Regions from separate parts of the uncultured Altererythrobacter sp. genome, predicted to be linked through region 3. Evidence: predicted binding sites of a transcription regulator. Region 3 holds the regulator's gene; each other region holds the start of a gene.
The links. The regulator LexA, encoded in region 3, represses DNA repair genes until DNA is damaged. The targets are predictions, from matches to a motif close to GTTCCNCNCTTGTTCT.

Region 1 (7,440 bases), on a different contig from region 3:
CACATCCGTGACACTATGGTGGCGGGCGCCGGCCTCAACCGCCGCGAAACGGTCGAGTTCGTGATCGAGAATGCGCCGCAATCGATTCAAAGGCTGGTCGAGCTGGGCGTGCCTTTTAACAGCGAAGGCGAAGATCTGCACCTGACGCGCGAAGGCGGGCACAGTCATCGCCGGATTGTACATGTCAATGATGCTACAGGCTGGGCCGTTCAATCCGCTTTGCTCAAGGCAGCAGAGGCCAACCCCAATATCACCATGCTGCCCGGGCGCAGCTGTATCGACCTGATTACAGGGCGCAATGCAGAGCGATTCTCTGGCGGCGGCCGGGTGTGGGGCGCCTATGCGCTGAATGAAGCGACCGGCGAGGTCGAGAAACATGTCGCCAAGGCAACCGTGCTAGCGGCGGGTGGCGCTGGGCGCTGTTACCTGTTCTCTACCGCTCCGCGCGGTGCCACGGGGGACGGGATCGCAATGGCTTGGCGTGCTGGATGCCGTGTTTCCAATATGGAGATGATGCAGTTTCACCCGACGTGCCTGTACAACCTCGAGGTCAAGAATTTCCTCATCACAGAGGCGGTGCGCGGAGAGGGTGGGCATTTGTTGCACCCGGAAACAGGACATCGCTTCATGGCGGATTACGATCCGGAGCGGATGGAGTTGGCCCCGCGCGATGTGGTGGCGCGTGCGATCGATGACCAGATCAAGCGCGATGGCCTCGACTATGTCCATCTGGATATCAGCCACCAGCCGCCCGAATTCGTGCGTGAGCATTTCCCGACAATCTATGACAAGCTGATGGGCCTTGGCATCGATATGACCAAGCAGCCTATCCCGGTTGTGCCGGCGCAGCACTATACTTGTGGCGGTGTGCTGGTTGGGCTGGATGCGCGTACCGATTTGCCGGGCCTGTGGGCGGCTGGCGAATGCACGGAAAGCGGCTTGCACGGCGCGAACCGTCTTGCATCCAACTCTTTGCTCGAGTGCTTCGTTTTCGGCGAAGCCGCAGCGAAGGATATACTGGGAAACTGGGATGCTCTCGATACTCCGCCTGCGATCAAGGAATGGGACGCGACCCGTGTTTCGGATTCGGACGAGCAGGTTGTTATCAAGCAGAACTGGACTGAGATCCGCCGCTTCATGTGGAACTATGTCGGTATTGTCCGCACCACAAAGCGGCTGGAGCGTGCGGCCAACCGGATCCGGATGCTGCAGGACGAGGTTGAGGATTATTACGGCAGCTTTGTCGTGACGACCGATCTGATCGAACTGCGTAACCTGTTGAAAGCGGCTGAACTTATTGTCACCAGCGCGTTGCGGCGGCATGAGAGCCGCGGCCTCCACTACACGCTCGACTATCCCGCGACGCTCGACGAAGCGCGCGATACAGTGCTGGTGCCCTGAGCATTTTCCCGCTGATCGAAGCCGATATGCCGTTCATCGGATGGTCTTGCTATCGATCTGAAATGCGCAGTCGCTCGCCGAACATCGATTGAGAATTCGGCTGCAGACGTCATTTTCATAAACAGGAAGCGAGGTTCGCAAACCCCCGCAATATCCCGAGCGGCCTTGCTTCCTGATCGACCAATTCAACCGCGGCACGAGTGTTGGGACTGTGCTCGCTGGCCTTGGTCAAACGGCCGATCATCCATGCGAATTTTATTGAGGATGATCTAATGAAAACTCTTACGACAACCACACTCGCTGCCGCGTTGAGTATCGCGGCATTCTCCCCCGCAATTGCTAGCGAGCAAGGCACCATTGTCGTCGAATCCGAAAGCGCGATGCAGGAATGGCAACAAGATGTCGGCAGATCGCTCGATCGCCGCCTGGCCACCGCGACCAAGCAAACACGCACCGATCCGGTGAGCAGCATTGTGCAGCTTCGTTTCACTTTGGATGCATCGGGCAAGGCTCATGACATTGAAGTACTAAACGGTTCCGGTGACATTTGCACGGATCTGGTTGCCAAGCGCGCCGTAAGCGGCCTGTCGCAACTGACCGAAGCGCCGGTCGCCGATGCCTCGTCGCAAACGTTCCAGGCGAACATCATCTTTGCTGACGATGAGGTGACTTACAGCAAGCTCGCCAAGGCCCTGGCGAAATCGGAAAAAGTCCGCATGGCTTAGGCTGACAGCGAACGCGGGGTCATCAGCTTCGGGCTTTAATCGGGTTCTGCTTCGGACCCGAAATTTAGGGGCCCACGGGTTCCTTGACGCGAGCGGCAGGCCTTCACGGGTCTGCCGCTTTGGTTTGCGTGGATGATTGTTTGAACACTTGCGCAGGTCGCCGCGCTGCGACACAAGCACGATCAAACAATCAGGGAGCCCCACTAATGCCTCAAGTCACCGCCAACGGCATCACCCTCGAATACGATACGCATGGCGATCCCGACAATCCGCCGATGCTGTTGGTGATGGGTTTGGGCGCGCAGATGACATTGTGGCCTATCGAGTTGGTTCAGGCGCTGGCGGACCGCGGATTTTACGTGATCCGCTATGACAATCGCGACATTGGCCTAAGCCAGAAATTCGAAGGCGAGAAAGTGCCCGGTGTGATGTGGCATGTGATCCGCACCCGTTTCGGTTTTCCGCCCAGAGTCCCTTACACACTTTCAGATATGGCGGCGGATGGAGTGGGCGTACTGGACGCGCTCGGCATCGATAAAGCCCATGTGGTCGGCGCGTCTATGGGCGGAATGATCGGCCAGCTGATGGCGGTCGAACACGGCCACCGTTTGCTTAGCTTTACGTCGATCTTCTCAACCACAGGCAATCCGAAACTACCTCAGGCAGACAAGGCCGCGATCGAGCCGCTCGCCAATCCGCCAGAATCGATGGATGAGCATGTGCTGGTCGAACACGGCATCAAAATCTCTAACGCCATCGGCAGCCCGGGCTATCGCCCTGACCCGGAATCTCAGCGCCAGCGCGTGATCGAAAGCGTTCGCCGGTCGGTCTATCCGGCTGGCCTGCACCGCCAGATGGCCGCCATCATCAATGATGGTGACCGGACCCAGCGCCTGAAATCAGTGACCACGCCAACGCTGGTTTTGCATGGCGAAGATGATCCGCTTGTCAAGGTCGAGGGTGGCCGAGCGACAGCCGATGCGATCCCGGGCGCCAGGATTAAGACCTACCCCGGGTGGGGCCATGATCTGCCGCAAGAGCTGGTCGAAACGATAGCGGATGATGTCGCAGAACATACCAAAAGAGCGTGATGGCGGCCGCCTGAAACCTTACCAAAAGCTTGCCAAATTGCTCCGGGAATCCGTTAGGATTTGAGTAGGTTATTTCGGGCCTTCGCCCAATCTGCATGATTCATGTGGCTTTTATCCATAAATTGGATAAATTGGCCGTCATATGGACGTCATCGCCGCTTATCGCATTTTTGTCCGGCTGGCCGAGCGGGGCAGCTTCAGCGCGGTCGCGCGCGAGCTTCAGCAGAGCCAGCCAACTGTCAGCCGGCGCTTGGCAGAGCTGGAGGATTACCTCGGCTCCAAGCTGATCAGCCGAACCACGCGCTCGCTTTCGCTGACGGATGAGGGGCAGGAATTTCTGGCCAAGGCGCGTGAGATTTTACGGCTGGTCGATGATGCCGAACAATCGGTGGGCGCGCGCGCCCAAGCGCTCTCGGGCCGATTGCGAATCTTCGCGCCTGTATCATTGGGCCGGGTCGTGCTGGCACCGCTGTTGTGCCGCTTTCTTGAAAAGCATCCCGATATCGAGGCCGATCTTCTTTTGTCTGACCAGCCGGTTGATCTGGTTGAAAGCGGGATCGATGTCGCGCTATCCGTCGGGTTCCCGCGCCGCCGCAGCGATCGTGCGCGCAAGCTTGGCGATGTCCCGTTGGTGTTATGCGGCTCGCCCGAGCTGATCCGAGACCACGGCACACCGCGCCGCATTGACCAGATCTCAAACTTGCCAGCGGTGGTCTTTATCGGGCCGGACATGGTGCATGATAATTGGCGGCTGGAACGGGGGGCAGAGATCCGCGAGATCGTGCCGGACGCCCGGCTGCGCAGCGATAGCTCGGAGGCGGTGCTTGCCGCTTTGGTGGAAAGTGCCGGGATTGGCCTGGTGCCACTATGGCTGGTGCAGGACGCGATCAAGCAGGGAAAGTTGTGGCGGCTGCTGCCACAATGGACTGGCGGCGTTCTGCCGATCCATCTCGCCTATCCTGAAAGCCGCACGCCCAATGCGCGCGCGCGTGCATTTATCGATGCGCTGACCAAATCGCTCAAGGGCGACAAGCTGTTTGTGTGAAGCCAGATCGGGGCAGTGCATTTATCGCGTTCCAATGGCTTCGCTTGATTCAAAAATTGCGCATCCCGATTCGAATGATTCACAAGTCCCCTATACCCGTTTTGCCCGCAAAAATTTTTTCCCAGATTCATTTTAGGGGTTGCGCGTTCAAAGACCCTAGGATTTCCCGCGCGTCGCGGTGTCACGCGCGGGTAACACACTGGATAAATCCAGTCAGTTTGCATGTTAAATCCGCATTTACCCTCTTGCGTGAAACCGCGCTCTGATTCAGTATCTAGTGGTTCCAAACCTGGGGACACCTACAAGAGCTAGTTATTCGCTCCGGAAACACTATTTCCGAAGGCGGGGGGGGATTCGGGTCTTTCGGGTCGTGCAATCGAGAGGAACTGTGGGGAAAAAGGGGAAAACTAAATCCCCCAAAGCCCTGCGAAATTGGTAGGTGGGATGCTTCCCGCCGAATCGAACACAAGCGGAACATCGCTCAACGTAGTGAGCGGGAACCGCATGAGGGTAAAACAACGCGATTAGGGGCGGGGCAGAGAATGGATTTTCGGACTGGCGACGAGGCAGCAATGGGACTGGATCAGGACGCGGACAACGCCGTGGATACAGAAACCAAGAGCAAGGCAAAGGCCTCGACCTCCGGCAAGGCAGATAAGGCCAAAAAGGCAGTGGCAATTGAAAGCGAAGACAAGGGTACAGACGCGCTGGTCGCGGAGAAGGCGGGCGAAGTGCTGGCTGGCGCCATGGCAGCTGTGGCGAGCAATGCGGCAGGCGATATTGACAGCAAGAAGGTCAATGATCGCCGCTTCACAATCGTCACAGACGATGCACGCGACGCGAACCTGACCGAATTCGGCAAGGAGACTTTGACCGATCGCTACCTCCTGCCCGGAGAAAGCTATCAGGATCTGTTTGCGCGCGTTGCAGATGCTTACGCCGATGATCAGGAGCACGCTCAGCGTCTCTATGACTATATTTCGAATTTGTGGTTCATGCCGGCGACGCCAGTGCTGTCGAATGGCGGCACCACACGCGGTCTGCCGATCAGCTGTTATCTGAACTCTGTCAGCGACAGTCTGGATGGCATCGTTGGCACCTGGAACGAGAATGTATGGCTCGCGTCCAAGGGCGGCGGCATCGGCACCTATTGGGGCCACGTGCGCGGCATTGGTGAGCCGGTTGGCCTCAACGGCAAGACCAGCGGCATCATTCCTTTCGTGCGTGTGATGGATTCGCTGACCCTTGCGATTTCGCAAGGCTCGCTACGGCGCGGCTCGGCCGCTTGCTATCTGGATGTATCGCATCCGGAGATCGAAGAATTTCTCGAGATCCGTAAACCCTCCGGTGACTTCAACCGCAAAGCGCTGAACCTGCACCACGGCGTGCTGCTGACCGATGAATTCATGGTAGCTGTGCGCGATGGCGCAGAGTTCGATCTGAAGTCACCGCGCGATGGCAGCGTTCGCGCCACAGTCGATGCGCGCTCGTTGTTCCAGAAGCTGGTCGAGACACGTCTTGCAACTGGCGAGCCTTACATCGTGTTCTCTGACACAGTGAACCGCATGATGCCCAAGCATCATCGCGAATTGGGCCTCAAGGTTTCAACGTCGAACCTGTGTTCGGAAATCACGCTGCCAACCGGTATCGATCACTTGGGCAATGACCGCACGGCGGTATGCTGCCTTTCGTCACTCAACCTTGAAAAGTGGGAAGAGTGGGAAGGCAACAAGACCTTCATCGAGGACGTAATGCGTTTTCTCGACAATGTCCTGCAGGACTATATCGACCGCGCCCCTGACGAGATGGCGCGCGCGAAATATTCGGCCGAGCGGGAACGTTCGGTTGGCCTTGGCGTGATGGGCTTCCACTCTTTCCTCCAGTCCAAGAACATCGGTTTCGAAAGCCCGATGGCGAAAGTGTGGAACCTGAAGATGTTCAAGCATATTCAGGGCAAGGCATCAGAAGCCAGCATGCTGCTGGCGCAGGAACGCGGCGCGTGTCCGGATGCGGAAGAAATGGGCGCGATGGAGCGTTTCAGCTGCAAGATGGCGATCGCACCGACCGCGTCTATCAGCATCATCTGCGGCGGCACCAGCGCATGTATCGAGCCGATCCCGGCGAATATCTATACGCACAAAACCCTGTCGGGCAGCTTCATCGTGAAGAACCCCTATCTCGAGAAAGTCCTGCGCGAGAAGAGCAAGGATTCGGTCGCCGTATGGAACTCGATTCTTGAGAAGGGCGGCAGCGTTCAGCATCTCGATTTCCTCAGCGTGGAAGAAAAGGCGACCTTCAGGACCAGCTTCGAAATCGATCAGCGCTGGCTGCTGGAATTCGCCGCCGATCGCGCGCCTTATGTTGATCAGGCGCAGTCGCTGAACCTGTTCATTCCGGCCGATGTCGAGAAATGGGATCTGATGCAGCTGCACTTCCAGGCGTGGGAGAAGGGCATCAAGTCGCTGTACTATCTCCGTTCGAAGTCGGTTCAGCGCGCTGGCTTTGCTGGCGGCGTGGAAGCGGACAACACCTCGCACGCGCAGAAGATCGAACTGAAAGCTGAACTTGGCGAGCAGCAGACCGATTACGAGGAATGCCTAGCCTGTCAGTAGTTCTTTCTTGACCGTTCAGAATTCAAGCCCCCACAAGCAATGCTTGCGGGGGCTTCTTCCTACCCCTCATCCTCGCGGCAGTCGCGATCATCGATCTGATGGCATTCCGCATGAGGCTGGCGCGCGGCGAGATCAGCGAAAGCCTGTTCAATCTGCTCGCGCTGGTGTCAGTTTCGCATCCCCCGCTTGCCTATATTATTCTGACCGTTATCGTACCGGGTGCCGGCGCGGTTCAGATGTTCTGACTGCGCCCCGGTATTGAGGGGAGAAGCAGTTGGACCCGTTCTGGATCGGCGTTGTCGGCACAATCATCGCATTAGTGATCATGGGAAAAGCCGTGCAAACCATACGCGGGCAGCAAAAGGGCCGCGGCATGATGATGATGTACGCCATTATGGCCGTCATGATGATTAGCGTGATCTGGTTCATCATCCTGCGGCTCATGCCCGCCGCATAAGAGCAATCGATATGACCAAAACCTCGAGAATTGTCACAGCCTGCATGATCGCTCTTCTGGTGTCTGCATGTGCTAGCCAGATCGACGAAGGTGTCATGCGCGAAGGCGG
Region 2 (7,440 bases), 390 kb from region 3:
AGTGAAGGCTCTGCGTGCGGGTCAGGCGACGATCGCCGAGAGCTACGCTGAGGTTCGCGATGGTGAGGTTTGGCTGATCAACGCCAACATTCCCGAATACAGCCACGGCAATCGCCTCAACCACGAGCCGAAGCGTCCGCGAAAACTGCTGTTATCGGCGCGTGAGATCAACAAATTGTTTGGTGCGGTCGAACGCAAGGGCATGACATTGATCCCGATGTCGATGTACTTCAACAAGACCGGCCGCGCGAAGCTAGAGCTGGCGCTGGGCAAAGGGCGCAAGGCGCAAGACAAGCGTGACTATATCAAGGACCGCGATTGGAAACGCGACAAGGCGCGATTGATGCGCGAAAAAGGCTGAGCAGACAGCTAAGCGCGTTCTGTCGCGAATTCACAATATTGTCAGACTGTTTCTGCTACCCATATCGACAAGAGTAAACGCTTTGCCGAATTACGTGGCTCGCTGCACTTGCGGACACGCGTTCAGAAGCGCAAGGCGAACACGGAATCGAAATGGCGACACGTTCAAAAACCTGGTTGGCAGATAAGCTGAAGTCACACTTCCCAGATCGGGAAGAATTGGCCAGCAATCGCTATCTGGCTCCCATAGCGCATCGGTTTTTGTCGCCTGAGTTGTGGCGCTTTACGCGCCGTTCTGTGCCGCGCGGCGTCGCGCTTGGGCTGTTTGCCGCATTTATCGTGCCCATCGGACAAATCTTCCTGGCTGCATTTCTGGCGTTGCCTTTCAGAGCAAACATGCCGCTTGCGGCCGCGGTCACATTTGTCACGAACCCGTTCACTCTCCCGTTCTGGCTGGTAATTGCCAATCGGGTTGGCAATTTTACGCTCGCGATTGATGCTGCGACTACCGGGGTTGCAACCGAAGGTATGGCCGCCGACCAGTTCGCATGGCTTGCGGAGTTCTGGCAGCTCGCGGGTGTAACGGCATTCGGATTTGTGGTGCTTGCAGTCGTGTCGGCTGCGATGGGTTACCTGATCGCAGGCCGCACTTGGCGCGTGATGGTTGCGCGCCGTCGCACGAAGCGATTGCGCCGGATGGAAGCACGGCTGGATGAGCGACTGGGAGCGCAACAGTGATGACATATCTGGAGGGCGCGCGGGGGGCGCTTTCGAAACAGGTCGGAGATCAGCGTTTGAAGCTCTTCTTGGGCCTGACTCTCGCGCTCATCGCGAGCACTGCCGTACTATGGTTCGCAACGGGCGAAGTACTGTTGGTTCTGGCCTATGCGCTGGGGCTTGCCGTCCTGCTTGCCGGCGGTTTGGCCTTTCAGAGGATGCAAGCTGCGCCCGAAACTGAAGCGCTTGGGATTCCCGACTGGTCCGTCACCGTCGCTGCTATTGAACAGCCAGGCGAAGCTGTTGCGATAACAGACCGCGCCAATCGTCTTACTTGTGCCAATTCGGCTTACATCGAATGGTTCGGGTTGGATTCAGCGCCACCAAACCTTGCTCTGACACGTGCAAGTCAAGAGGAAATGCTGCGTTTGATCCGTCAAGCATGGCGCGATGGATCTGCCCATTCGGATCGGCTGGAAGGGCTGGATATCGAACGCCAATGGAAAGTGACAGCCCAACGCGTCGGTCGCGGCGATGATCATCTGATTTGGCGTTTCCGAAAGATCGAGACCGAAATTGCCGACCCGCTGGCAAGTTATGACGTAACCGGTGCGTTCGGGCGAATGCTGGCAAAGGCCGGGATTGAAGCGGCGATCACCGCGCCCGACGGGACGATCAAAAATGCAAGTGCCGGCTTTGCACGCCGCGCCGCCGGGGACGAGAAGACTACGTTGGCTGGACAAGACTTCGTTTCGTTCCTGCGCTCGGATGATCGAGACCGGATATTCTTCTCTCGAGAGGGACGAAGCGGCACGCCGCAGACGCTCATTCATATTCCGCTGGATGATCCCAATGACGAGCGAGCCCTAGGTCCTGACGAAGTACCTTCGCTGATGCTACTCATCGATGCAGGAGTCGGGATTGGCGGCGGATGGGAAAATTCTTCCCAAGGTACAGCCCAGTTGGAAAGGTTGCTTGGGCAATTGCCGCTTGGCTTGGCGATGACGGATCGAGATGGCCGTTTCTTGTTCGGCAATCAGGCATTCCTAAGGGCCGTCAACCGCGATGAACTGGGACTACCCGCATTCCCGACCGATCTGGTTGTGCGTGATGACAAAGCGGCATTGTCTGATGCGGTGCGCCGCCATGGGCGAGGCCCATCAACTAGTGGGAACATGGCAATCAGGCTCGCTAGCGCGCCTGATAATACGGTCTCATTGGGACTGGCTGGCGTTCGGGGGATGGGTAATGCATCAGTCTTGCTTAGCCTGACCGATTCCAGTCAGGAAACACAGCTCAAGCGGCAAGTCGCACAAGCGACAAAGATGCAAGCCGTGGGTCAGCTCGCTGGCGGCGTTGCGCACGACTTTAACAATGTGCTCACCGCAATCATTGGTACCTGTGATCTGATGCTGCTCCGCCACACGCCCGGCGACAGCGATTATGATGATATCCAGCAGATCCAGCAAAACTCCAACCGTGCAGCTTCCCTGACGCGCCAGTTGCTCGCCTTCTCTCGCCAACAAACCCTTCGCCCCGAGATACTGCAATTGCCCGATGTGGTGAGCGAAGTTGGTCCGCTGATCACCCGGCTGTTAGGCGAAAAGATCAAGTATAGCATCAAACATGACCGCGATCTGGGTGTGGTGCGGGCTGACCCGCAGCAACTTGAGCAAGTGATCATGAATCTGGCGGTGAATGCGCGCGATGCGATCAACATGCACCGCGGAGGGACTGGAAAAATCTCTCTGACCACGCAGCGTGTCAACATGCGCGAGGTCGAGCAGATGGGGTCTGAAATCCTGCCCGTGGCCAACTATACCGTTCTGGTTATTGAGGACACTGGTGGCGGCATTCCGGAAGAGGTGATGCCCAAGCTGTTCGAGCCATTCTTTACAACCAAAGAGCAAGGCAAGGGCACAGGGCTTGGGCTTTCGACAGCTTACGGTATCGTAAAGCAGTCAGGTGGGTTTTTGTTCGCGGACAATGTCAAAGGCACTGGCGGGCGCACGATCGGCGCGCGCTTCACAATGTACCTGCCAGTGCACGAAGGGCCCATGGCGCCTGCGCCAGAAGCTCCGGTCGAAGTTCCATCGAGCGAGTGGTCCGGCGGAGGCCGCATCCTGCTGGTTGAAGACGAAGACATGGTGCGCGCAGTTGCGGAACGTGCGCTCACGCGCGCCGGATATGATGTGACCGCATGTGATGATGGCGAGGTCGGCCTTTCTGCGATCACATCAGGCGGCGAGTTCGATGTGATTGTGAGTGACGTTGTGATGCCTGGGATGGACGGGCCAACTATGGCGCGCGTCATTCGTGAAACGCATCCGGACCTGCCGGTACTGTTCATGTCGGGCTATGCCGAGGAGCAGTTGCGCAAGGATATCGATATCCCGAAGATGTATTTTCTGCCAAAGCCATTCAGCGTGCAGCAGATCGGCGACAAGGTTGCCGATGTGATGCGAGGGTCCGCGCGCAAATAGTCGTCGAACAGGCGAGATCGAAAGAACGGGTGAAGGCCAGGCCGGCTGGCGCGAACTGCGCGCGGTTGTCAGGAACTCCGGCTCGCAAAGCGCACAGGTTCGGTTCGGGATCGGGAGTTCCGCAAGTCTCGAAGTGCGCCGCACACGTGGATTAAAACTTCGTAATGGGGAGCATATCATTAAGACCAGTCTTGGCGCCGGGGAGGAACGCAAGCCCGTCCTCTGGTACGAGAGGTCTAAGCGCTAAAAGCCCAGCAATTCGAACAAAAACACCCGGGTGAAAAAAATTAAGTTCCCTACTTGTTCTATAAGAACAAATCGGGTACATACTGTTCCAACAGGGCGGTCGATAACCGATTTAAAGCTCTAGGCAAGCAAGGGAGGCCATGCGATGGCGACTAATCTGAAACTGGTTGAAAAGGAATCATCCGTGGATCGTCAGAAGGCGTTAGACGCTGCACTTGCACAGATTGATCGGGCCTTTGGTAAAGGTTCGGCAATGAAGCTGGGCTCCAAAGAAGCGATGAACGTCGAATCGATTTCGACCGGTTCGTTGGGCCTGGATATCGCGCTTGGTATTGGCGGCCTGCCTAAGGGCCGTGTCATCGAAGTTTACGGTCCGGAAAGTTCAGGCAAAACCACGCTGGCACTCCATGTTCTTGCAGAAGCGCAGAAGAATGGCGGTACTGTTGCCTTTGTCGACGCAGAGCATGCGCTGGATCCGGTTTATGCCAAGGCTTTAGGTGTAGATATTGACGAACTTATTATTTCTCAGCCGGACACCGGTGAGCAGGCACTTGAGATCACCGATACGCTGGTTCGCTCGAACGCGATCGACGTATTGGTGGTGGACTCGGTGGCTGCTTTGGTGCCGCGCGCTGAGATCGAAGGCGAAATGGGCGACACCCACGTCGGCTTGCAAGCGCGCCTGATGTCGCAGTCCCTGCGCAAGCTTACTGGTTCGATTAACCGTTCGAAATGCATGGTGATCTTTATCAACCAGCTTCGCATGAAGATCGGTGTGATGTATGGTAACCCTGAAACCACAACTGGCGGCAATGCGCTGAAGTTTTACGCATCGGTTCGCCTGGACATTCGCCGCACAGGTCAGATCAAGGATCGCGATGAAGTGGTTGGCAACACCACCCGCGTAAAAGTAGTCAAAAACAAGGTTGCACCTCCATTCAAACAGGTCGAGTTCGACATCATGTATGGCGAAGGGATCTCCAAGATTGGTGAGATTCTCGATCTTGGTGTGAAGGCCGGTATAGTCGAGAAGTCAGGTAGCTGGTTCTCCTATGACAGTATCCGGATCGGTCAGGGCCGTGAGAACGCCAAGACCTATCTGAAGGAGAACCCGGAAATTTGCGACAAGTTGGAAGCTGCTATTCGCGGCCGCACCGACGAAGTCGCCGGGGAAATGATGGCAGGGCCTGACGCGGAGGCCTGACACATATCTTCAAGCGGGCGCGCCGAGTTCAAGTAACTCTCGTGATTGCGTTCCCGGAAACCTGGAAAGCCGGTGTGCGTAGCTCATCTCCTCGAGCGGCCCACATCGGCTTTTCCGTATACTGCTTATGGATGCCTTGCGTTACTTTGTCGTGTTGAGACAATACAATAGCGTAGTAAGCAGACAGGTCCGATACTGACGTGGGAGACATCTATGGCAAGTTCCGACACTCAAGAATGGCAAGGCCGCGTTGGCAAATCATGGGCAAGCGAGTGGCAACGCACGGATCGAAGCTTCCGAATGCTAACTAGCGAGTTAGAGCGCAGAATTGCGGGAAGCCCATATGCGAATTTGCTCGATGTCGGTTGCGGGGCCGGAGAGCTGTCGCTTGTAGCGGCGCAGGCGCGTCCGGAAGCGCGGGTGACGGGCGTTGATATCTCACCTGACCTTATCGATGTCGCACGGCTACGCTCCGCCGGTATACCGAATGTGCGGTTTGAACTCGCGGACGCGGCCAGCTGGCGGCCTGGCGATGGGGAGAGTTTTGACCTTCAGGTTTCACGACACGGGGTCATGTTCTTCGATCAACCTGTTGCCGCTTTCGCCAATCTGCGGGCAATATCTGCGCCCGGCGCCAACTTGATATTCTCCTGCTTTCGCTCGTTAGAGGAAAATCCTTTTTTCGGATTGGCTGGCAAACTGGTCGACGGTGGGGTTTCGTTGCCCGATCCCCACGCACCGGGGCCTTTCGCATTTGCGGGTGTTGAGCGGGTACATGGAATTTTGTCTGATGCTGGTTGGTGCAATGTATCGATTGTGCCGTTTGACTTCCAGATGATTGCTGGTTCGGGTGAAGATCCGGTCAGCGACGCGGTAAGCTATTTCAGCAGGATTGGCCCGGCGGCACGGGCGATCTCCCTGATGGATGACATGGCAAAGCAATCATTCCGCATGAAACTTGAGGGATTCGTGAGAGAGCATCTTTCAGCAGATGAGGTTGCACTTGGTGCAGCTGCCTGGATCGTCACGGCCACACGCGATTGAATGCTTTATCTGGCTTGTCGCTGGCTGGCTTAGCCTTTAACTGCCCAAGCATGACGTCGACCAATGATATCCGCCGCTCTTTTCTTGAGTACTTCTCCGCTGCTGATCACGCCGAGATCGCGAGCTCGCCGCTTGTGCCTTACAATGATCCGACCCTCATGTTCGTCAATGCGGGGATGGTGCCGTTCAAGAATGCATTCACCGGGCTTGAAGCGCCTCCGGCATTGCGTGCAGCAAGCTCGCAAAAATGTGTGCGGGCGGGTGGCAAGCACAATGATCTCGACAATGTTGGCTATACCGCGCGGCATCACACCTTCTTCGAGATGCTCGGCAACTTTTCCTTCGGTGACTATTTCAAGGAACAGGCGATCCATCATGCGTGGACACTTCTAACCAAGGAATGGGGTCTTTCGCCCGACAGGCTGACTGCGACTGTTTATCACACGGATGACGAAGCGTTTGATCTGTGGCGCAAGATTTCCGGTCTTCCGGAAGATCGGATCATTCGTATCCCCACCAATGACAATTTCTGGTCAATGGGTGATACTGGTCCTTGCGGTCCGTGCTCGGAAATTTTCTTCGACCATGGCGATCACATCGAAGGTGGGCCTCCGGGCAGCCCTAATGAAGATGGCGATCGTTTCGTGGAGATCTGGAACCTGGTCTTCATGCAGTTCGATCAGGCTGCGGATGGTTCGCGCAGCAATTTGCCCAAGCCATCTATCGATACTGGTATGGGACTCGAACGTATTGCAGCTGTAATGCACGGTGTGCACAACAACTACGATACTGACACGTTTAAAGCTCTGATCGGTGCCTCTGTGTCACTTACTGGTGTGGCTGCGGAGGGGGATCATACCGCGAGCCACCGCGTTATCGCGGACCATTTGCGGTCGACCAGTTTCCTGATGGCGGACGGCGTTCTGCCTTCCAACGAAGGTCGCGGTTATGTGCTGCGCCGGATAATGCGTCGCGCAATGCGGCACGCACATTTGCTGGGCGCGTCAGAGCCTTTGATGTATCGCCTTGTACCCGCGCTAGTGGCCGAGATGGGGCAGGCCTATCCGGAATTGGTTCGTGGGCAGGCGCTGATCGAAGAAGTGCTTGAGCGCGAGGAATCGCAGTTTCGCAGGACACTGGAAAAAGGTCTGCGGCTGCTCGACGATGCGACCAGCGATATGGCCGAAGGGGGAGAGCTTGATGGTGAGACAGCATTCAAACTCTATGACACGTTCGGGTTCCCTTATGATCTGACCGAAGACGCTCTACGCGCGCGTGGGCTTGGGGTGGATCGCGCAGGTTTCGACGCCGCCATGGAGCAACAGAAGGCGGCGGCACGCGCGGCCTGGAAGGGTTCGGGCGACGCTGCTTCGGGCGAGGTCTGGT
Region 3 (7,440 bases):
GTGCGGTGAACATCGTTGTTGGGAAACCGATCGAGCTGAGAATGATGCCCGAATAGAAGTCAACGTTCGGGAACAGCTTTTTCTCTCGGAAATAGTCATCGTTCAGCGCGAGCTCTTCGAGGCGAAGTGCGGTTTCGAAGACCGGATCGTCAACGTTGAGCGCGTCAAACACTTCACGCAGCGTCTGTTGCATGACAGTCGCGCGTGGGTCATAGTTTTTGTAGACGCGGTGGCCAAAGCCCATCAGGCGAAACGGATCGTTCTTGTCCTTCGCGCGCTCGATATAATGCGGAATGCGATCAGGTGACCCAATTTCCTGCAGCATATTAAGCGCGGCTTCGTTCGCACCACCATGTGCCGGGCCCCACAGGCACGCGATACCTGCCGCAATACACGCAAAAGGGTTGGCGCCAGACGAGCCGGCAAGGCGTACCGTCGAAGTAGAAGCGTTCTGTTCATGGTCCGCATGCAGGATGAAAATGCGATCCATCGCCTTCTCGATGGCCGGATGCACTTCATACTCTTCGGCGGGCACACCAAAGGTCATACGAAGGAAGTTGCCGGTATAGCTCAATGAATTGTCCGGCTGCATCATTGGCTGACCGATCGAATATTTATAAGCCATTGCCGCAATCGTCGGCATTTTCGCAATCAGTCGGTGGCTGCTGATCTTGCGGTGCTCAGGATCAGAGATGTCCGTGCTGTCATGATAGAAAGCCGAAAGCGCGCCGACCACGCCGCACATGATCGCCATAGGGTGTGCATCACGGCGGAAACCCTGATAGAATTGACGAAGTTGATCATGCAGCATGGTGTGGCGCGTGATCGTGTAGGTGAAGTCATCCAGATCAGCCTGGCTCGGCAGCTCGCCGTTCAACAGGAGGTAGGAGACTTCCATGAAGCTTGAATGTTCGGCCAGTTGACCGATCGGATAACCGCGGTGCAGCAGAACGCCTTCATTGCCATCAATATAGGTGAGGGCACTTTCGCAGCTGGCGGTTGATTTGTAGCCGGGATCGAAAGTGAAAGCGCCGGTTTGACCATAAAGCTTCCGGATATCGACCACATCTGGGCCAACACTGCCACTAACAACAGGGAACTCGTGCGTTTGACCGCCAAGCTCGAGTTTCGCGTTTGTGTCCGACAAAATACGTCTCCTTCAATCCTGCGTAACGTCAGCCCGCTGCAGCAGCCTGCGCGTCGATCCGGGCCAAAGCCTCTTCCCGTCCCAATAGGACCAGAACATCGAAAATACCGGGCGAGGTCGTCGTTCCGGTAAGCGCTGCGCGCAGGGGCTGCGCGAGCTTGCCGAGACCCAGCTCGAGTTCTTCGGCGAGTGATTTTGTAGTGGCTTCGAGCGCGTCGATTGTCCAGTTATTTTCCGCCTTCAGGCGCTCGGAAAGTGTGCTCAGGTTTGCGCGTGCCCCATCATCCAGCAAACTTGCCGCCTTCTCGGTCATTTCGAGAGGGCGCTGCTTGAACAGAAAAGCTGCGCCTTCTGCGAGCTCATGGGTGTTCTTTGCGCGGTTTTTCAGCACTGGCATCGCACGGGTAAGCAGGTCCAGATCCACCTCTGAACCAATCAGAGGTGCACATATACTGGCCAGCCGCGCGTCATCGGCTTCGCGGATGTAGCAGCCGTTCAAGTTCTCGAGCTTCTTCATGTCGAAGCGCGAGGGGCTTTTTCCGACGCCGCTCAAGTCGAACAGTTCGATCGCTTCTTCGCGGGAAATCTCTTCGCGGTCGCCGTGCCCCCAACCAAGTCTAAGCAGGTAATTGGACAGCGCTTCGGGAAGAATGCCATGCTCGTCACGATAGGCTTCCGCACCGAGCGAGCCGTGCCGTTTAGACATCTTTGCCCCATCCGAACCGTGAATCAGCGGTACATGCGCATAGACTGGCGGCTCCCAATCACCTTCGATTTCATGCATCGCATGATAAATCGGAAGCTGGCGAAACGCGTTGTTCAAATGATCGTCGCCCCGTATCACGTGGGTCACCCCCATATCATGATCATCGACCACAGCCGCCAGCATATATGTTGGCGTACCATCAGCGCGCAGTATGATGTAATCGTCAATCTCTTCGTTGCGCACGGTAACACGGCCCTGGACCGCGTCATCGATCGAGGTCTCACCTTCAGTCGGTGTCTTTAAGCGAACTACGAATGGCGTACCCGCGGGAGCTTCCGATGGGTCACGATCACGCCAGCGGCCGTCATAGCGCATGGGCAGCTTATTAGCGCGCTGCTCTGCACGCATTTGCTCAAGATCTTCGGGCGTTGCGAAGCATTTGTAGGCGTGGCCTGCCTCAAGCAGTTTGTTAGCCACTTCGGCATGGCGATCCGCCCTCTGCGATTGAAACGTCGGCTCTTCATCGTAGTCGAGCCCTAGCCAATCCAGCGCGTCCAGGATCGCATCGATGGCTTCTTGCGTCGAGCGCTTCTTGTCTGTGTCTTCAATCCGCAACAGCGCCTTGCCGCCGTGATGGCGGGCATAGAGCCAGTTAAACAACGCGGTCCGCGCTCCGCCGATATGCAGGAAACCCGTGGGGGATGGCGCAAATCGCGTCACCACTTCCCTGGTGCGAGCGCCGCTTTCGCTTGCCATAAGACGTTGTTTCCTTTCCTATGCCGGGATGGCCATGCACCATACGCCAGTGGTGCCCACAGGGGCGCCGCCGAGACAAGCGATGCTGCAGCGCAGCGTCAATGGCGCATGCCGCTTTCCATGTCCAGCCTCACCTCGTCGTGCGAACATTTTTTGAGCGCCTCCGGTTTTGACCGTGGGCCGTGGTTGGTTGTGGCGTTTGCTGGGCTTTGTTCCTGCTGGAGTTGAAGCTGCGATCTTGGTGGCGACACCGGTGCCTGAGATCCTGATTTCGCGAGATGGACGGCACGTCGGGATCACGATTCCAACGGAGAATGGCGCTCAGCTTGCGAGTTTGCGTGATACGCGTTCCGATTATGCACGTGAAAACTCGATGGAGCTAGCGAGCGTGAAGGGCGATCCAATTCCCATGGCGGATTGGCCGAGTGCATATTGCACGTCTGAATTTTGTAAGATGGCACTCACGCGTGATGGGCACGACTGGAAATTGCTGATGGCGCGAAACAACATGCGGGTTGAAGAACGCGCCCTTGCCGCTGCTTGCGAGCTGGCCGACATAGTGGTTGCGGACAGATGGCTGCCACGCTCATGCCAACCGCGATGGTTCAAGGCTGATATCACGTCTCTTGAACAGTCCGGAGGACTGGCGATCCTACTTCGCGAACAATCGATTGTGCAGGTTGCTGACCATCAGGGGGAGCATGGGTGGTGGCGCGCCGAGCCCGATTAGGGCGGGGAACCGCTAGATAGCCGAACGGTCCCGGCGCGCACTGGGGACAATCGTTAGTGGTAACGCCTAAGCAGCCCTGCAAGCTTTCCTTGCACCGCGACTTCGTGCGGTTGATAGATCTGAGGGCTGTAAGCTCCATTCGCGGGATCCAACCGGATCATGCCATTCTCACGACGAAGATATTTGAGTGTTGCCTCTTCATTGCGAACCAACGCCACGACAATCTCACCATCACGCGCGCTTTCGGCGCGCTTGATCAAGGCATAGTCGCCATCGAAAATGCCGGCCTCGATCATCGAGTCGCCGGATACCTCAAGAGCATAATGTTCACCGGGGCCAAGCAGAGCGGCAGGAACCGGCATGCTTGACTGGCCCTCCAGCGCTTCAATCGGAGCACCCGCAGCGATGCGGCCGTGTAGCGGGACATCGATAATGTCATTGGCAGCTTTGCGCGCTGCTGGGGGAGGGCTGGTCACACGAGCAACAAGATCATTTGCCGGCGAAGAACGTCCCACAGGAGTCGCATCTTCCGGCATCTTGATCACTTCAAGCGCGCGCGCGCGATTGGCCAGGCGCCGGATAAATCCACGCTCTTCCAATGCTGAAATCAAGCGGTGCACGCCTGACTTGCTCTTAAGATCAAGCGCTCCTTTCATCTCTTCGAAACTCGGAGAAATGCCGGTCTCTTCCAAACGCTGCTGGATGAAACGGATCAACTCGTGCTGCTTTGCCGTCAGCATGGCGAAAACCTCCTATGGGCGCCTGTCCTGTGCTCACACTTTATGGTGAACGAATGCGGAACAATTAGGCAACGAAAATCGGTAAGTCAAGCAATTCCGCCATTTTTCAGCAGTAGGCACGGAACAAGTGTTCCCGCTTCGATCTCGACTGCGTGGGCGGGGCGGTCGATCAGGCAATTGGTATGAGCCAATGCCGCGAGGGCCGAGGAGTCTTGCGAGTCGGCCAGCCTTACGGTTTCGCCATCCCAAATTGCGCGAAGGAATTCGCGACGCGATCCAATTCCGGGAAGGGTGCTTCCGGCGGTCAGGTTGGTCCTGAAAGGTAGGGGCTGACTTGCTCCCATTGCCGCGTGTACAAGCGGCACCACGAATAGAAAGCATGTGACGAAGCTCGATACCGGGTTGCCGGGCAGTCCGAAGATCACTTGCGCGCCTTTGGTCGCGACCATGATCGGTTTCCCCGGCTTCATTGCGACTTTCCAGAAGTCCAGACTCGCGCCCCAGGCCTCAAGCGCCGGGCGCATCAGATCATGATCGCCGACTGAAGCGCCGCCGGTGGTAACCAACATGTCTGCGTCCCCAGCCTTAGCTAGCGCGAATGCGAGCGCTTCATGATCGTCAGGGACCGGTCCGAGCCTCACCACTTCACAGCCCAGTTCTGCCAGCATTGCGCCGATCATCGCGCCGTTGCTGGCCGGGATATGATGATCTGCACATTCAGCAGGATCAGCCACCAATTCATCGCCGCTGTCGAGCACCGCAACCTTAGGAGTAATGCGTACACCGAGGGTGCCGTGGCCCGCGCCCAGTGCCAGCGCTAATTGCGCAGGACCTACGCGCGTACCTGCTGGCAACACGTGGTCGCCCTTTGAAAAATCAAACCCTCGTTGGCGTACGTGACGCAATGCGTTTGGGAAGTCCTGAAAGCAGGCGACAGTTTGATCGGTAACTTGCGCATTCTCCTGGATCAGCACGCGATCTGCGCCTCTCGGTAAATGTGCGCCGGTCGAAATACGCACGGTTTCGCCTTGAGACAACGTGCGATCAAACGGCGCACCGGCGCGACTTTCCCCAACCAGCGCCCAAGGACCGGGCGCATCGCCGCCAATCGCATAGCCATCCATCGCGGAGAGATCCGCGGGTGGTTGTGTGCGCAGTGCTTGCAAATCCTCAGCTAGGTATCGCCCGATTGCTGCCTCAACCGGCACAGTTTCAATCCGCATTTGCGGCGCTAGCGCCAGAACGCGTTCCTGCGCTTCTTCCAATGTAAGCATCGCGTTCATTGTAAGTCTGCGGTCCAGTGGCCGGATTTGCCGCCCAGCTTCTCAAGCAGCCGAACCTCGCCGATTACCATGCCTTTATCGAGCGCTTTGGCCATATCATAGACAGTCAGCAGCGCTGTGGAGGCAGCCACCATGGCTTCCATCTCTACGCCGGTCTTGCCGGTGAGCGATGCGGTTGCAGTAACGCGCACGCCGTTGTCTTCAAACGTGAATTCGACATTGACTGCGTCAAGGCTGAGTGGATGGCAAAGCGGGATCAGCTCGCCTGTCTTCTTGGCCGCCATGATCGCCGCAACGCGGGCTGTGCCCAAGACGTCTCCCTTGGGTGCATCGCCAGCCTTGATCGCGGCCAGGGCCTCTGAGCTCATGCGGATAATTCCGCCCGCTTTCGCCATTCGTTGAGTGGCTGGTTTTGCGCCGACATCCACCATGCGTGCGGTGCCGGTCTCATCGAGATGCGTCAGGCGTTTGCTCATAGATCGCCTTTCTGGCCGATCATCAGCCTTGCAGCAATGCTCGAGTTGCCAATTCAACGTCTTCCTGACGCATCAAGCTTTCGCCGACCAGGAACGTCCGAATTCCTGCCTCCGCCAATCGCTGGCAATCCGCGTGGCTGTTGATCCCGCTTTCACCAACCAGCAACGTTCCTTCGGGCGCAAGTGGAGCAAGCCGTTCGGTCGTGGCAAGGTCCGTGATGAAGGTTTTCAGATCGCGATTGTTGACACCGATCAGCCGCGATTTGAGCTTGGCTGCGCGTTCCATCTCGGCCTCGTCATGCACTTCGACCAGGACATCCATATTCCGCTCGATCGCAGCTGCCTCGATCTCCGCCATCACGGAGTCTTCCAGAGCTGCAACAATGACCAGGATCGCATCCGCGCCGATGCTGCGTGCTTCGGCGACTTGCCATGGGTCAACCATGAAATCCTTGCGCAACACTGGGAGGTCGCAAGCCGTGCGGGCAGCCTTGAGGTAATCTTCATGCCCTTGAAAATAGGGTGCGTCGGTGAGGACTGACAGACACATCGCGCCGCCTGCTTCATAGGCCTTGGCATGGTCTACCGGCTGAAAATTCGCGCGTATCAATCCTTTCGAAGGGGAGGCTTTCTTGATCTCCGCGATCAGCGCAAAACCGGTTTCGGCTTTGATGCGGAGTGCTGCTTCGAACCCGCGCGGGACCGATTGGCCAGCGGCACGATGATCCAGCGCGGTGACAGAACGCTCGGCGCGGCGCTGAGCCACTTCGATCCGCTTATTGGCGCAGATTTCCTCAAGCTTGTTCATTTACTGAGCCAGCTCAATCCAGCGAGAGAGCATTTGCGCCGCCTTGCCGCTATCAAGCGCTTCGGCTGCCATCTCCGCTCCGGTGCCCCAGTCATCCGTTCTACCCGCTACGATCAGCGTCGCTGAAGCATTGAGCAACACCGCATCGCGATAGGGCCCCGGTGTGCCCTCGAGGAGTGCTTTCAAAGCTTTAGCATTGTGTGTCGCATCGCCGCCGCGAATGGCCTCTACCGGAGCATGCGGCAAGCCCACCATGCCTGCATCGACCCGGCGCATTTCAAACTCGCTTCCGGTTACATCAGCAAGTTCGTTTCCGCCGGCTAGGCTCAGTTCGTCGAGGCCCTCATCTCCGGAGACAATGAATGTGCGCTCTGTCCCCAGACGCGCTTTGGCATCTGCGTAGATGGGCACATAGGCGGGTCGGGCAATGCCGATCAGTTGGCGGGTAACGCTTGCCGGATTGGAAAGCGGCCCCATCAGGTTGAAGATCGTGCGCTTGCCCAATTTCTGGCGGATTGGCTGAATGCGACCCATCGCAGGGTGGTGGTTCTTCGCAAAAAGGAAGCAGATGCCGATTTCGGAGAGCGTCTTTTCGGCTGTTCGTCCTGCTGCGTCCATGTCGAGACCGAGTGCTTCGAGCGTATCTGCTGCGCCGGACTTGCTGGACGCCGCACGGTTGCCATGCTTTGCCACTGGCACGCCGCAAGCCGCCACAACCAGAGAGACGGCAGTCGAAACGTTGAGCGTGTGATGCCCGTCGCCGCCGGTTCCACAGCAATCGACCGCACCTTCGG

Region 1: the regulator LexA is predicted to act here: its motif matches at 4,655-4,670, upstream of QZ487_RS01305 (ribonucleoside-diphosphate reductase subunit alpha).
Region 2: the regulator LexA is predicted to act here: its motif matches at 3,852-3,867, upstream of recA (recombinase RecA).

Annotation. Positions count from the first base shown of each region.
Region 1 is NZ_CAJXNK010000001.1:257,527-264,966, reverse strand. It holds gene nadB (L-aspartate oxidase) at 1-1,401, shown strand, start outside; gene QZ487_RS01320 (hypothetical protein) at 1,674-2,126, shown strand; gene QZ487_RS01315 (alpha/beta fold hydrolase) at 2,333-3,217, shown strand; gene QZ487_RS01310 (LysR family transcriptional regulator) at 3,360-4,262, shown strand; gene QZ487_RS01305 (ribonucleoside-diphosphate reductase subunit alpha) at 4,805-6,874, shown strand; gene QZ487_RS01300 (hypothetical protein) at 6,973-7,119, shown strand; gene QZ487_RS01295 (hypothetical protein) at 7,149-7,331, shown strand; gene QZ487_RS01290 (hypothetical protein) at 7,343-7,440, shown strand, end outside.
Region 2 is NZ_CAJXNK010000002.1:309,175-316,614, forward strand. It holds gene smpB (SsrA-binding protein SmpB) at 1-361, shown strand, start outside; gene QZ487_RS09400 (DUF2062 domain-containing protein) at 514-1,098, shown strand; gene QZ487_RS09405 (response regulator) at 1,098-3,560, shown strand; gene recA (recombinase RecA) at 3,952-5,010, shown strand; gene QZ487_RS09415 (trans-aconitate 2-methyltransferase) at 5,224-6,054, shown strand; gene alaS (alanine--tRNA ligase) at 6,105-7,440, shown strand, end outside.
Region 3 is NZ_CAJXNK010000002.1:703,164-710,603, reverse strand. It holds gene QZ487_RS11320 (citrate synthase) at 1-1,147, opposite strand, end outside; gene gltX (glutamate--tRNA ligase) at 1,176-2,609, opposite strand; gene QZ487_RS11310 (hypothetical protein) at 2,800-3,339, shown strand; gene lexA (transcriptional repressor LexA) at 3,393-4,079, opposite strand; gene QZ487_RS11300 (molybdopterin molybdotransferase MoeA) at 4,166-5,362, opposite strand; gene moaC (cyclic pyranopterin monophosphate synthase MoaC) at 5,359-5,838, opposite strand; gene trpC (indole-3-glycerol phosphate synthase TrpC) at 5,861-6,646, opposite strand; gene trpD (anthranilate phosphoribosyltransferase) at 6,647-7,440, opposite strand, start outside.